DNA from 2 places in the Aeromonas rivipollensis genome. Region 1 is predicted to be linked to the other one. Evidence: predicted binding sites of a transcription regulator. Region 1 holds the regulator's gene; the other holds the start of a gene.
What was found. The regulator LexA, encoded in region 1, represses DNA repair genes until DNA is damaged. The targets are predictions, from matches to a motif close to ANCTGTNTNNNNANACAGNT.
Positions count from the first base shown of each region.

Region 2: ruvA (Holliday junction branch migration protein RuvA) is a predicted target of LexA. The motif match lies at 2,138-2,157, and genes of this name have one in related genera.

Region 1 covers NZ_CP149130.1:4,389,104-4,396,863, forward strand. The annotation lists gene WIR04_RS20145 (ATP-binding protein) at 1-987, shown strand, start outside; gene trmL (tRNA (uridine(34)/cytosine(34)/5-carboxymethylaminomethyluridine(34)-2'-O)-methyltransferase TrmL) at 1,069-1,533, shown strand; gene dinF (MATE family efflux transporter DinF) at 1,571-2,929, opposite strand; gene WIR04_RS20160 (SCO family protein) at 2,958-3,584, opposite strand; gene WIR04_RS20165 (hypothetical protein) at 3,799-4,008, opposite strand; gene lexA (transcriptional repressor LexA) at 4,471-5,097, opposite strand; gene plsB (glycerol-3-phosphate 1-O-acyltransferase PlsB) at 5,302-7,725, shown strand.
Region 2 covers NZ_CP149130.1:3,767,283-3,775,042, forward strand. The annotation lists gene ruvB (Holliday junction branch migration DNA helicase RuvB) at 381-1,391, opposite strand; gene ruvA (Holliday junction branch migration protein RuvA) at 1,467-2,081, opposite strand; gene WIR04_RS17100 (methyl-accepting chemotaxis protein) at 2,310-4,319, shown strand; gene WIR04_RS17105 (proline--tRNA ligase) at 4,455-6,179, shown strand; gene WIR04_RS17110 (3'-5' exonuclease) at 6,375-7,004, shown strand; partial or broken gene WIR04_RS17115 (His/Gly/Thr/Pro-type tRNA ligase C-terminal domain-containing protein) at 7,288-7,407, shown strand; gene WIR04_RS17120 (SDR family oxidoreductase) at 7,502-7,760, opposite strand, start outside.

The DNA.
Region 1 (7,760 bases):
CAGCGGGCCATCGCCGGCCCCTTCCAGATGCAGCATCACGGCCAGAGCTACCACGTCTACTTCGGGCTCAACGTCGAAAACTCCTATCTGTTCCTGTTTATCCAGATCTTGGATCACCCCATCCAGATCCTGGGCATCGCCATGCTGGTCAGCACCCCCCTCTGTCTGCTGCTGGCCTGGCGGCTGACCCGCCCCATACTGCAGTTGCAGCAGTCGGTCTCCCAGTTGGCGCAGGGCAAGCTGGAGACGCGGATCCCCAACCTGGGGCGGCGGGACGAGATAGGTCAGCTGGCGGATCATGTCAGCCACATGGTGGACACCCTCAAGCGCATGATCCAGAAGCAGAAACAGTTGCTGTCAGACATCTCGCACGAACTGCGCAGCCCCCTCACCCGCATTCAGCTGGCGCAGGCCTTGATCCGCCGCAAGCAGGGGGACAGCTCGGAGCTCGCGCGGATCGAGAGCGAAATCGCCCGGCTCGACAAGCTGATCGGTGACCTGCTGGATCTGTCCCGGGTCCAGCAGCACGTGGAAGCCCCGGTGACCCTGCCCCTGGCGGATCTGCTGGAGCCCATACTGGACGATGCCATGTTCGAGGCCAATCAGAATGGCAAGCAGCTCAGGCTGCCGCCGCTGCCGACCGAGTCGCTGCGGATGTGGCCAGAGCTGCTGGCGAGGGCCCTGGAGAACCCGCTGCGCAATGCGCTCAAGTATGCCCGCGAGTTCATCAAGGTGGATTGGTATCAGGAGGGACGGGAGTGGGTAATGACCATCAGGGATGACGGCCCCGGCGTGCCGGTGGAGCAGCAGCCCATGCTGTTCCTGCCCTTCTTCCGGGTCGACGATGCCCGCAACGCCAAGACAGGCGGCACCGGGCTCGGCCTCGCCATCGCCGCCGAGGCGATCCAGCGCCATGGCGGCACCATCAAGGCCAGCAACAATCACCCGACCGGGCTCGTCATCACCATACGCCTGCCCATGGTGTGAGCCACCCCTTTTCATCGGCACGGGCGCTGGGTATGCTGACGCCCGTTTCGCACCACCCCAGCCCCGCATCAGGATCCCGTCATGCTCGACATAGTGCTCTATCAACCGGAAATCCCGCCCAACACCGGCAATATCATCCGCCTCTGTGCCAACACCGGCTACCGGCTGCACCTGATAGAGCCCCTGGGTTTCGCCTGGGATGACAAGCGGGTGAAGCGGGCCGGACTCGACTATCACGAGTTTGCCGAGGTGAAGCGCTGGCCGAGCTATGAGGCCTTCCTCGCGGCCGTGGCCCCCAGGCGGGTGTTCGCCTGCACCACCAAGGGACGCACCGCTCACTCGGCGGCGCAGTTTGCCCCGGGGGATGCCCTGCTGTTCGGGCCAGAGAGTCGCGGGTTGCCGGCGGAGATCATAGAGAGCCTGCCGTTCGAGCAGCGGCTGCGCATTCCCATGTTGCCCCAGAGCCGCAGCATGAATCTGGCCAACGCGGTCGCGGTCTTCGTCTACGAGAGCTGGCGCCAGTTCGGCTATGAGGGATCCCTCTAGCCTCCGTCGGCGCGGCGACGCAGCCCATGAGACTCCGTCAGGCGGGCTCCCGGCCTTGACCCAGCAGGCGGCCGTCGCGCTCCAGGTGCCAGCATAGCCAGCCCAGGGTCAGACCCCGCCCTGTCATCAGCGCCGCCATGGCGGCCCACAAGGCCGCCACGCCCCATCCCTGGCACAACCACCAGATAGGGAAGAAGCCGGCAAACACCGCCACCAGCATGCTGTTGCGCATCTCCCGGGCCCGGGTGGCCCCGATGAAGACCCCATCCAGCAGGAAGCACCAGACCGCCAGCAAAGGCATGGCGATGAGCCAGGGCAGTTGGCGGTTTGCCTCGGCGATCACCGCAGGGATATCGGTGATATGGGCGATGAGCTGCCGCCCTCCCAGGGCAAACCCCAGGGCGAAGGCGAGCGCGATCAGCAAGGCCCAGCCCAGGTTGAGGACTATGGCCTCCCGCAGCCCCTGCCTGTCCCGCCGTCCTATGGCGCGCCCCACCATGGCTTCCACCGCATAGGCGAAGCCGTCCAGCCCGTAGGAGATCAGCATCAGGAAGTTGAGCAACACCGCATTGGCGGCCACCGCCACGTCCCCCAGCCTGGCACCCTGCAGGGTCATGAAGGCGAAACAGAGCTGCAGGCAGAGGGAGCGGATGAAGATGTCCCTGTTCAGCCCGAGCAGCCGCCGCACCGCAGGCCATCGCCACCAGCGCGACCAGGCGTCCTGCCACACCTCGGCCGAGAGATGGTGCAGGCGGCGGCTCACCAGCCAGAGCCCCACCCCGAGCGAGCTGTAGTCCGCCAGCAGGGAGGCGGCTGCCACCCCCCTGACCTGCCAGCCGAGCCCCAGCACGAACCAGGCATCCAGCACCATGTTGACCAGATTGCTCAGGATCAGCAGCAACATGGGGCTGCGCGCATCCTGCATGCCCAGCAGCCAGCCCATGATGACCAGGTTGCACAGGGCCGCCGGGGCGCTCCAGATCCGCACCGAGACATAGTCTCCGGCATAGCCCTGCACCTCGGGGGATCCCCCGCTGAGCCCTATGATGGCCGGCAAGAAAGGCAGCACCAGCAGCAACAGGGCCAGCCCCAGCCCGATGGCGAGGCCGAGCGCCCGCGCCAGGGTGTCCAGCTGCCCCTCGGCGCTGGCGGCGCCCTGAGCCTGGGCGGTCAGGCCAGTGGTGGACATGCGCAGGAAGCCGAGCAGCCAGAAGAGGAGGTTGATGAGGGTCGCCCCGACCGAGACGCCCCCGAGGAACCAGGCCTGACCAAGATGACCGATCACCCAGGTATCCACCAGGCCGAGCAAGGGGGTGGTGACGTTGGAGAACACCATGGGCAGGGCCAGGGCAAACACGGCCCGGTGGCGACGAGGATCCCTCAGCCAGGACGGCATCAAACCAAGCACGATAGGCGCCGGTGACTCACTCGTCGGCCAGCCGCACTATGCGTGCGAAGTCGGAGACCATGGTCTGCATGTCCACATGAGGCACCTCACCCGGGGCCACCTTGGGACGGAACATGGCCACCAGCTTGCCTTCGGGGCTGATCAGCACGATCGAGGCCGAGTGGTCGATGAGGTAATCCTTGCGCTCGCTCTCCACGATGGAATAGACGAGGCCAAGGTTGCGCACCAGGGGGAAGAGGGCACGGTGGGGGCCGGTCACTGCCTTGAACTCCGGATGGAAGAAGGCGGTATAGCTCTTGAGGCGGGGGCTGTCATCCCGCTGGGGATCCGCCGAGACGAAGACCACCTGGCTGCTGGGCGAGACCTTCTTCAGATCCGGGTAGATGGAACGCAGATCCGCCAAGGCGGTCGGGCAGACATCGGGACAATAGGTGTAGCCTATGAACAGGAAGGTCCAGTGCCCCGCCAAGTTGGCGGCGGTGAAGGGCTTGCCATCCCCATCCGTGAGGGTGAAGGGGTTGATGTCACGCCCTACCGGATAATAATCCGCCTGCGCAGGAAGTGAGGGTTGGCTCCAGTAATAAGCCGCCATTATGCTGCCGACGAAGAGCAACAACAGCAGGGAAAAACGTGGTTTAACCATATAAAACAGAACCTTGCTAGTTCAACCAGCCGGATGGCGGGGCCAATGAGGGGCTATTGTAACCCGCCCGGCCCCGTTCCTGCCTAGTCCTGAGTCCGGATCCCGGGCAGGAAAGGGCCCCGTAGGGAGGAAACTGCAGCTATCTCCGGGCAATGGCGGGGATAAAGAAAAGCCCCACACCGGGTGGGGCTCACACACTGTTCGGGGGACGGGCTCAGGGCCGCAGTCTGCGCTGCCCCTGGGGGCGCCGGATAGTGGCGCGCAGCGGGATGACCGGGGCCGTCCAGGGGGCATCTGGCAAACCTATGTCGTGGTGGCGGCGGAACAGACGAACCAGGCGGACAATCTTGTCCTTGGGGCACCCCAGCCAGATGGTCCAGCCATCGCCCTTGTGATACACCCAGAGCGCATAAAACCACGTCATCCGACTGCCCTTGATGAATCGGGTGATGGAGGATGCGGGGGTTGCGGTTGCGGCCGGACCCGGATCCCACGGCGAGCTTGAAGCCATACCTGTCCTCCTTGCTCAACAGGCCACGCCGACCAGTGCGAATGCCATCGGGATGGCAGACCAGGCACCGTCGCGTACTGACTGTATTGAGTCGTCCTGCTGCCTGACGACTCTCCCTGTCCCGCACCGCCCCAGCCGTGATGCATCCCTGCGATCCATGCTGACCTGGCGGCACACTCAAGGTCATGGCGGTTATCCGGCCATGACACTGCGGGCCTTCTCAAAGGATATATCCGAAATGCATGATCCGTGGCGGTACTGTTTGCGGTGGATCTGGGCGGCGGCAATGGCGGGGATCGGGGAGGAAAGAACGGCGGGAAAAAACGGCACAAACGAAGGGGCCTCCCGCAGGAGGCCCCTCGGCATGTCCGATGCTTACATCCAGTCGGCGTTGCGAATGACCCCGACCGCCAGCCCTTCGATAGTGAGGTGCTGGCTGGAGAGATCCACCTCGATGGGGGAGAGATCCTCGTTCTCCGGCAGCAGCCACACCTGGCTACCCTTGCGCTGGAAGCGCTTGACGGTGACGTCTTCATCGAGACGCGCCACCACCACCTGGCCGTTGCGCACCTCCTGGGTCTTGTGCACCGCCAGCAGATCCCCGTCCATGATGCCGATGTTCTTCATGCTCATGCCCTGCACCCGCAACAGGAAGTCTGCCCGCGGATGGAACAGGGCGGGATCCACCTGATAGTGGCTCTCTATGTGCTCCTGGGCCAGGATGGGCTCGCCGGCCGCGACCTTGCCGATCAGCGGCAGGCCGTTCTCTTCTGGCGCGGCCTCCTCTTCCTCGAGCAGCAGGCGGATGCCGCGGGAGGTGCCGGGCATGATCTCGATGACCCCTTTCTTGGCCAGGGCCTTCAGATGTTCCTCGGCCGCATTGGCCGACTTGAAGCCAAGCTTCTGGGCGATCTCGGCGCGAGTCGGCGGCATGCCGGTCTCGCTCATGTTCGCCTTGATAAGCTCCAGCACTTCAGCCTGGCGGGGGGTAAGGGGTTTCATAGCATTGGCACCTGTCTTTTTATACAGCACACTGGCAGTATATACAGTGCTGTGGCCAAGGCAAGGCGTTGCTGATATTTGTCCCCGCCTTGTCGCAAAAATCCCGCACCTTCTATCCTGAAAAGGCACTCATCCTACCTCTCGGCGACAAGCCGTCGGTGATTTGCTATGCTCACGCCGCATTTTTTTGGAGAGCAGACGCACATGTCCCTTGGACAGAACATTTCCAGAGCCATCCTGCAATGGCCGGTCAGTGGCTTGGTCAATCACAAGAGCCTGCCGGAAAATCCCATCACGGAGCTCAAGCTGGATCCGGCCAGACCCATCGTCTATGCCCTGAAAACCAGCTCGATCACCGACCTGATGACCCTGCAACAGTGCTGCGAGGATCTCGGCCTGCCCGGCCCCTTCACGCCGCTGGAGCTGGGTGGACAGTTGCTGCCGCGCTACGTCTGTCTGGATCGTCCGCCTCCCCTGTTTGGCAAGCGCAACAAGCCGCTGCCCTTCCTGCAGGAGTTCCACCAGCTGCTGGACTTGCACAAGCAGGATCCCGAGCTGGATATCCAGGTGGTGCCCGTCACCCTGTTCTGGGGCCGCGCCCCCGGCCGGGAAGGGGAGGAAGCCTCCGGCTGGAACATCATCAGCAGCCTGGCCCCGAACCGGCTCAAGAAGGCGCTGATCGTGATCCTGAAAGGGCGCGAAAACCTGGTGCGCTTCTCCCCGCCGCTCTCATTGCGCTACATGGCAGACAAGCACGGTACCGACGAGGCCATCGCCCACAAGCTGGCACGGGTGGCACGTACCCACTTCAGCCGCCAGCAGCTGGCGGCCACCGGTCCCAAGCTGCCGAACCGCAACCTGCTGTTCAAGCAGTTGCTGGATTCGAGCGTGATCCAGCAGGCCATCGAAGAAGAGGCCAGACGCGAGGGCATCAGCCTGGAGAAGGCGCAGAAGCGCGCCCATGGCTACATGGACGAGATCGCCTCCAACTTCTCCTTCCGGCTGATCCGCCTCGGGGAAACTTTCCTCGGCTGGCTCTGGAACAAGCTCTACCGCGGCCTCTCGGTCAACGGTGCCGAGCAGGTGCGCCAGCTCGCCCAGGAAGGGCACGAGATAGTCTACGTCCCCTGCCATCGCAGCCACATGGACTACCTGCTGCTCTCCTACGTCATCTATCACCAGGGCATGGTGCCGCCCCACATAGCGGCAGGCATCAACCTGAACTTCTGGCCGGCGGGCCCCATCTTCCGCCACGGCGGCGCCTTCTTCATCCGCCGCACCTTCAAGGGCAACCCGCTCTACAGCACTGTGTTCCGTGAATATCTGAACCTGCTGTTTGCCAAGGGCTACTCGGTGGAGTTCTTCACCGAGGGTGGCCGTTCCCGCACCGGCCGCCTGCTGCCGCCCAAGACCGGCATGCTGGCGATGACCCTGCAAGCTATGATGCGCGGGCTGGACAGGCCGGTGACCCTGGTTCCCGTCTATCTGGGCTACGAGCATGTGATGGAGGTCAACACCTACCACAACGAGCTCAAGGGGAGCCGCAAGGAGAAAGAGAGCTTCCTGCAGGTGCTGGGCATACTGCGCAAGCTGCGCAACTATGGCCGTGGCTTCGTCAACTTCGGCGAGCCGCTGACCCTCAACAGCTACCTCGGCGAGCAGGTGCCGCACTGGAAGGAGAGCATCGGCAAGGAGGAGCGCCCGGAGTGGATGGCCTCCACCGTCAATCAGCTGGCCGAGCTCTTGATGACCCGGATCAACGATGCCGCTGCCGTCAACGGCCTGACCCTGAGTGCCCTGGCACTGCTGGCCGCCGAACGCCATGCCCTGACTCGGGACGAGCTGCAGGCACAGCTCAACACCTATCTGGATCTGCTCAAGCAGGTACCTTACAGCCCGCAGAGCACCATGCCGGACGAGGATGCCAGGACCCTGCTGGATCAGGCCATGGAGCTCAACAAGTTCGAGGTGAGCGAGGACAAGCTCGGCCAGATCATCAGCCTCGACCGCTATCAGGCGATCCTGCTGACCTACTATCGCAACAACATACTCCACCTGTTCGCCCTGCCCTCCCTGGTGGCGGCCTTGATCGAGCGCTGCGAGGGGATCTCCCGCAGCGAGATAGTCGCCCGCTGCGTCGACATCTACCCGCTGCTCAAGACAGAGCTGTTCCTGCGCTACGAAGAGGAGGAGCTGCCGGAGCTGGTCGATGCCCTGCTGGCCGAGCTGCAACGCCAGCAGCTGATAGAGGCGCGCGATGGCGGCTACTGGGTCAATCCGGGCAACCAAATGCGCCTGCTGCTGCTGGCCGAGAGCATTCAGGAGACACTGCAACGCTACGCCATAGTGCTGACCCGCATGCTGGCCCAGCCCCACATAGAGGCGGAGCAGCTGGAGGCGGACGGTCTGATGATGGCGGAGCGCCTCGGCACCCTGCACGGCATCAACGCCCCCGAGTTCTTCGATCCCAAGCTGTTCAGCACCCTGATCCACACCCTGCGCAGCGAAGGCTATCTGGATCCGGGCTGCAAGCCGGATCTCGGCCGCTTCCAGGCCCTGGCCGACAACATAGTGCCGCTGCTGAGCAACAAGATCCGCCGTACCATACAGGCGGGCAACCGGCTCTGATCCTCGTCTTACAGCCAACAAAAAGGCCGCATCAT
Region 2 (7,760 bases), 620 kb from region 1:
CTTGTTTGTCCGGCCCGGCAAGAGCTCCTACAATGCGCCTCGCAGTGAGGGCACACCTCTGGATACAGGCCGGTCATTCCGGGTTCCCGGTACGTATTCGATGAACATTTCGAACCTGTTTGTTGGGATTAATGATGAAAAAGTTTGTTGCCAAGACCATCCGTTACTACAAGCTTTCGTTCGTTCAACTCTATCAAATGAACCGACTCTGAGGCCTCGCGACGGCTCCTTTGTTTTTTCCCGACCGGTCTGCAGACGCACTCACTGTCTGTGAACATCCATCCTGAATTGTCTTTGCCCACCGCATCCGCCGTGGGCTTTTTTTTGCCCGGATAATAAAAAACCGCCCTTGGGGGCGGTTTGTCGTTCAAAGGCTGCTTTTACTGCTCATCTGGCCGTTGCAGGCCAAAGTGCGCATAAGCTCTCGGTGTCGCGATCCGCCCTCTGGGTGTACGTTGCAGATAGCCTTGCTGGATCAGATAAGGCTCCAGCACGTCTTCTATGGTGTCCTTCTCTTCCCCTATGGCGGCGGCCAGGTTGTCGAGCCCCACGGGCCCCCCCATAAACTTGTCGATGACGGCCAACAATAGCTTGCGGTCCATGAAGTCGAACCCCTCGTTGTCCACGTCCAGCATGTCCATGGCGCGGGCCGCTATGGGTCCATCAATGCGACCATCGGATTTCACCTGGGCGAAATCCCGCACCCGTCTTAACAGACGGTTAGCAATCCGCGGGGTTCCCCGGGAGCGGCGAGCCACCTCCAGCGCACCGTCTCCCGACATGTCGAGCCCGAGGCAGCGGGCGCTGCGGGAGACGATGTCGGTGAGATCCTTGACGTTGTAGAACTCGAGACGTTGGACTATCCCGAAACGGTCACGCAGGGGGCTGGTCAGGGAGCCGGCCCGGGTGGTGGCCCCGATCAGGGTGAAGGGAGGCAGATCGAGCTTGATGGAGCGGGCGGCAGGCCCCTCTCCTATCATGATGTCGAGCTGGTAATCCTCCATGGCCGGATAGAGCACCTCCTCCACTACTGGGCTGAGGCGGTGGATTTCGTCGATGAAGAGCACATCGTTCGGTTCGAGGTTGGTGAGCAGCGCGGCGAGATCCCCCGCCTTCTCCAGCACGGGCCCCGAGGTGGTCTTGATGTTGACCCCCATCTCGTTGGCCACTATGTTGGCCAGCGTGGTCTTGCCGAGCCCCGGCGGGCCGAAGATCAGCAGATGATCGAGGGCCTCCCCGCGCTGGCGGGCGGCCTCTATGAAGATCTCCATCTGGTCGCAGACGTGATCCTGCCCGGTGTAATCCGCCAGCTTCTTGGGCCGGATGGCCCTGTCGATGACCTCGTCCTCGCGGGCGGCACCGGCCGAGATGAGACGATCAGCTTCAATCATGCACTACCTCACGCTCTGCATCCCCGCGGTCACAGTAGAGTGATGCAGGATGGTCCGCTTGCTTCATTGTCATCCTCACACCAGGCTGCGCAGGGATTCACGGATGATGGCTTCCACCGACATGCCCTCGCTGGCCACCTTGGCCACGATCTGGCTGGCCTGCTGCGGCTTGTAACCGAGCGCCACCAGGGCACTGGCCGCCTCCTCACTGGCATCGGGGGCCCGCAGCTGGCTCTCCTGGGCGGGCAGGCTGATGGCGGCAGGGGAGAAGAGATCGTGGCTGACCCAGCCCTTGAGGCGGTCCTTCATCTCCACCACCAGCCGCTCGGCGGTCTTTTTGCCCACGCCGGGCAGCTTGACCAGAGAGCTTATCTCCTCGCGCTCGACGCTCATCACGAACTGGGTGGCCGTCATGCCGGAGAGAATGGCCAGCGCCAGTTTGGGGCCGACGCCGTTGGTCTTGATCAGCTCGCGAAACAGCGCCCGTTCCTGCTTGTGGTTGAAGCCATAGAGCAGCTGGGCATCTTCGCGCACCACGAAGTGGGTGTGAATGGCAGCTTCCTTCCCGAGCTCGGGCAGGTCGTAGAAGCAGCTCATGGGCATATGCACTTCATAACCCACGCCTCCCACCTCGAGCAACACCTCGGGGGGATTCTTCTCAATCACAATGCCTCTCAAGCGACCGATCACGGCTTATCTCCTCAACCAACACAGCTAGCAATAAAGTGGCTCCTAGCATAAAGAATAACTGGATAAGTATCCAGCATAGGGCCGCGGAGGACAGCAAGGGAGACTGGCTACCCTGATACACTTGGCGCAGATCTGAGCAGTCACTTTATTTTCCAGCGGGAATGGCGCATCTTGGCCATTGAGCGAACACTCAGTGGGCTTGTTCGGAACCAAGGAAGGTCCTGCATCATGAAAATTGTCACGACATCGAATCTTGGGCTCACTATCCTGCTCGGCTGCACACTGGGCATGGGGGTGATCGGCTGGTATGGCAGCCAGCGGCTGGCCGATTTGCTCTCCTATGTATTGGGTGCCGCCTGGCAAACGGCCGATGGCGCCATGGAGGGATCCATCGAGCTGGGCAATCAGTCGCTCTATATCCAGAAAATGCTCAGAGGCATGCCCCTTGACGAGCCCGAGCTGCACCGGGCCAAACAGGCGGGCACCGACGCCTTGCGACGGGTAGAGCAAGGCAAGCTCATCGATGCGACGGCGCTCGGCACCCTGAACCGGCATGAAGAGGGCTATCAGCAACAGCAGGAAAAACTGCTGAGGCTCTACCGCACCTTTACCGATGTTGATCAGGCGCTGCGCGCCACTTCGGAGCGCATGTCACGCCTCTCGACCCAGCTGGAAGTGATCGGTGATGGCGCGGTCGAGAGCCTCACCCGGTCACCGGATCAGGCCATCAGCTGGAATGGCGGCCTCGCCACCCGCTGGCAGGCGGCCGACGGCGGTATGGAGGCCAACATAGGTTTCCTGCGTCAGCTCTATGCCCTGGAGAAGATGCAGAGTGAAGGCCCCACTCCCGCCATCCAGGCCGAACTGGCCGAGGCCACCCGCTTCTACCAGGAGGCGGTCGACGGCATGCTGGCGACCGGCCTGTTCGATGTGCCCGGTGAAGGGGAGTTCGCCGGCCAGTCGCTCGCCACCCAGTATCGTGCCCTGCAGGCCGACAACACCCGCCTGATCCGTGAGTGGATCTCCGCCCTGACCGATTACCAGAGCCAGCTGACTCGTTACGACGGCAGTGCCGAACAGCTCAAGCAGGCACTGGTCGAGGTCGAGGCCAAGGGGGATGCCACTGTCGAGGATCAGGTGAATCAGCTCAATACCATCATCGGCCATACCAGGAACCTGATCCTGGGCGCCCTGGTGTTGAGCCTGCTGATTGTCGCCCTCTGCGGCATCTGGCTGGTGCGCACCATAGTCCGCCCCCTGTTGCAGGTTGACCGGCGCATGCAGGACATAGCCGCGGGCGACGGGGATCTCAATGCCCGCATCAACCTCAAGCGAAACGACGAGCTGGGCTCGCTGGCCGGCAGCGTGGATCGCTTCATCGAGAAACTGCAGCAGATGATCCGCGCCACCATGGACAACAACCAGCACATCAACCAGCACGTGCACACCTCGGTCAACCGGGTCGAGGCCATCAGCCAGAGCAGCCGTCAAACCGCCATGCATGCCCAGGCGCTGCACCACGACAGCGAGCAGATGGTGCAGGTTGCCACCTCCATCTCTGACAACTGCGGCCTGGCCGCGCACAATGCCAACGAGGTCCGCCAACTGACCACACAGAGCAGCCAGTATGTGACCTCTGCCAGCGCAGGCATGCAGCGCGTGGTGGTGGAAGTGGGCGAGTGCGCCACCGCCATCAATGCCCTCAAGGAGCAGGCGGGACAAATTGGCCAGATCATCTCCACTATCAGCAGCATCTCGGAGCAGACCAACCTGCTGGCCCTCAACGCCGCCATCGAGGCCGCCCGGGCGGGTGAGATGGGTTGCGGTTTTGCCGTGGTGGCCGATGAAGTGCGCACCCTGGCCAACCGCACCGCCGCCTCCAGCGCCGAGATAACCGAGGTGATCAGCAGCATCCAGCAGCAGACCGGGCAGGCCTATCTGATGATGCAACGCAACCTGAAAACCGTGGAATCAGGCATGGCGGATTCCGACAACACCAAGCAGATCCTGTTCAAGGTAGAGGAGGCCATCGACCAGTTGGCAGACATGGTGCAACAGGTAGCGGATGCCACCAGCCAGCTCTCCCACACCCTGAGCCACACCACCGACAAGGTCTCGGACATCAGCCTGCAGGCCCAGACCGGTGAGCAGGAGGCGCAGGAGTGCCTGCAGCTGGCCTCCTCCCTCCATCAGGCCAGCTTGCAGCAGCAGCGACTGCTGTCGCAGTTTCGGGTCTAACGTAAGCGGGGGTCCGCCCCCGCTTTCTCCCGCTGTGCAAATTTAGCCCTTGGGCAGCAACGCCCGGCCTGTTAAAATTCCGCACTTGAAATTTTCCAGGGCCCAGCGGCCCGTCTCACGTTAAGGTTCATCGCGATGCGTACCAGCCAATATCTGCTTTCCACTCTCAAGGAAACCCCCTCCGACGCTGAGGTCATCAGCCACCAGCTGATGCTGCGTGCCGGGATGATCCGTAAACTGGCCTCCGGCATGTACGCCTGGCTGCCAACCGGTCTGCGGGTACTGAAAAAGATCGAGAACATTGTTCGCGAAGAGATGAACAATGCTGGTGCCATCGAAGTCTCCATGCCGGTGGTGCAACCCGCCGAGCTGTGGCAGGAGTCCGGCCGCTGGGATGACTACGGTCCCGAGCTGTGCCGCCTGACCGACCGCCACAACCGCCCCTTCGTGCTGGGCCCGACCCACGAAGAGGTGATCACTGCGCTGGTGCGTTACGAAGTGAACAGCTACAAGCAGCTGCCGCTCAACCTCTACCAGATCCAGACCAAGTTCCGTGACGAGGTGCGTCCCCGTTTCGGCGTGATGCGCGGCCGCGAGTTCCTGATGAAGGATGCCTACTCCTTCCACATCGACAAGGCCTCGCTGATCGAGACCTACGAGAAGATGCACGCCGCCTACTGCGCCGCCTTCACCCGCATGGGGCTGAACTTCCGTCCGGTGCAGGCCGATACCGGCTCCATCGGCGGTACTGGCTCCCACGAATTCCAGGTGCTGGCCGAGAGCGGTGAAGACTTGATCGCCTTCTCCGATACATCAGATTACGCCGCCAACATCGAGATGGCCGAAGCCCTGGCACCGGCTGGCGAGCGCGCTGCTGCAACCAAAGCCCTGACCAAGGTTGCCACCCCGAATGTCCATACCATCGACGAAGTGGCCGCCTTCCTGAACGTGGCCCCGACCGCCATCGCCAAGACCCTGCTGGTACTGGCGGAAGCGGACGAGCACGGCAAGCAGGCCGTCATCGCCCTGGTGCTGCGTGGCGACCACGAGCTGAACGAAATCAAGGCCGAGAAGCTCCCTGGCGTGGCCAACCCGCTGACCTTCGCAGGCGACGAGCAGATCAAGGCTGCCGCCGGTTGCGACGCAGGCTCCATCGGCCCGGTCGGCTTTGCCGGTCGCATCATCGTCGATCGCAGCGCCGCCCACCTGGCGGACTTCGTCTGCGGTGCCAACGAGACCGGCTTCCACCTGACCGGTGCCAACTGGGATCGCGACATCGCCACCTATGACGTTGCCGACCTGCGCAACGTGGTGGAAGGCGACCCCAGCCCCTGCGGCCAGGGCAAGCTGCTGCTCAAGCGCGGTATCGAAGTGGGCCACATCTTCCAGCTGGGTACCAAGTACTCCGAAGCCATGAAGGCGAGCGTGCTGAACGAGGGCGGCAAGTCCGTCACCATGGAGATGGGTTGCTACGGCATAGGTGTGTCCCGTCTGGTGGCGGCCGCCATCGAGCAGAACAACGACCAGTACGGCATCATCTGGCCGGAAGCCATAGCCCCGTTCGAAGTGGCCATAGTGCCAATGAACATGCACAAGTCCGAGCGCGTCGCCGAGCAGGCGCAGCAGTTCTACGCCGAGCTGAAAGCCGCCGGTGTGGACGTCTTGTTCGACGACCGTAAAGAGCGCCCGGGCGTGATGTTCGCCGACATGGAGCTGATCGGTGTGCCGCACGCCATCGTCATCGGCGACCGGGGTCTGGACAACGGCGTGGTGGAGTACAAGTGCCGCCGCACCGGCGAGAAGCAGGAAGTGGCGATCAGCGAGATCGTTGCCATGCTCAAGGCCAAGCTGGGCCGCTAATAGCGCCTGCTAACTCTGCTTTTCGTTTTCGATAAAAAGGCCCCGGGTGTGAATTTCACTCGGGGCTTTTTATATGTTGCCTGTCTCTGCTGCTCATCACAAAAGCAAGGGTCCAGCAGCATCTCGATATTGCGCTGTACATGAAGTAGCAGATTTTCTAGACTGACGTTCTTTATCCAGATTGCCCGAGAGATTATGTCCACTGCCTTAGCCAATACCGTCGTCGTGCTCGATTTCGAGACTACCGGGCTCTCACCAGGACAAGGTGATAGAGCGATCGAAATTGGCGCCGTCCGGATTGAAAACGGTCACATCAGTGAACGTTTTTCGGCGTTGATGAATCCTGGCTTTAACGTAAGCAGCTTTATTGAGCAATATACCGGGATCAGTAATGCCATGCTGAAACAGGCGCCACCTTGCGGCGAGGTGATGGCGGACTTCGTCAAGTTTATCGGTGATGATAATCTGGTCGCCCATAATGCCTCCTTCGACAAGCGCTTTCTGGATGCTGAAATAGAGCGGCTGTCGACGCACTATCCTGGGCAGTTCGCCTGCTCCTTGCTGCTGTCGAGACGGTTATTCCCCGAGGCGCCGAACCATAAGTTGGCTACCTTGGTGCAATACCAGAATTTACCCAATGACGGGGTATTTCACCGCGCCTTGGCCGATGCCGAAGTGACGGCGCATCTGTGGCTCGCTCTGTTAAAGGAATTAGAGTGCCGGCATGGCATTTTCAACCCTGATTTTGAATTGCTGCTAACCCTTGGCAAAAAATCAAAGCATGCAGTTCAGTCTTTCCTGCAGGGATATGCGACTAAAAAATGAGTCACTCAGATACAATTAACCCCCACCAGAATTTAAATATGATTCCGTATGGGACTGGATATACATTCGTTATATTCTAAAAATGAAACGCTGGAGTGGTAAGTTGCGATAACACATTATAAAAATAGGTGCTTTTGTCATTTCACTCTAAACTTTTATTTTTACACATTGATAATGCCAACCTTAATTAATACATTGCATTGTCGGCCTTAAAATATATCAATCATTCCCACATCCCATTGCACAACATATTACCCATATCCCGCTGGCGATGCCCCAGAGCATCGGCGACCGGGGTCTGGACAACGGCGTGGTGGAGTACAAGTGCCGCCGCACCGGCGAGAAGCAGGAAGTGGCGATCAGCGAGATCGTTGCCATGCTCAAGGCCAAGCTGGGCCGCTAATTCCGCCCCTTGCCACCATAAAAAAGCGCGCCTGATGGCGCGCTTTTTGTTTCTGCTTTCGTGAACGACGGGAGCAGGATGGCAGAACACCGCCTCAGGCGTTGCGACCGATAAAGAGATCGGTCACGTGGCAGCTGCTTCTCGCCTCCAGTGCATCCAGCATGTAGGCCGCCGCGTCTTCCGGAGTCATGAAGCTGCTCGGGTCCACATGATCCGAGTTGTCCCAGAATTCGCTGCGGATGCCGCTCGGGTAGAGGTTCACCAGCCGCAGGGGCGAGCCCTTGAGCTCGGCCCGCAGGGACTCCAGAAAGCCGCGCATCCCCCATTTGGAGGCGCAGTAGAGGCTCTCGTTG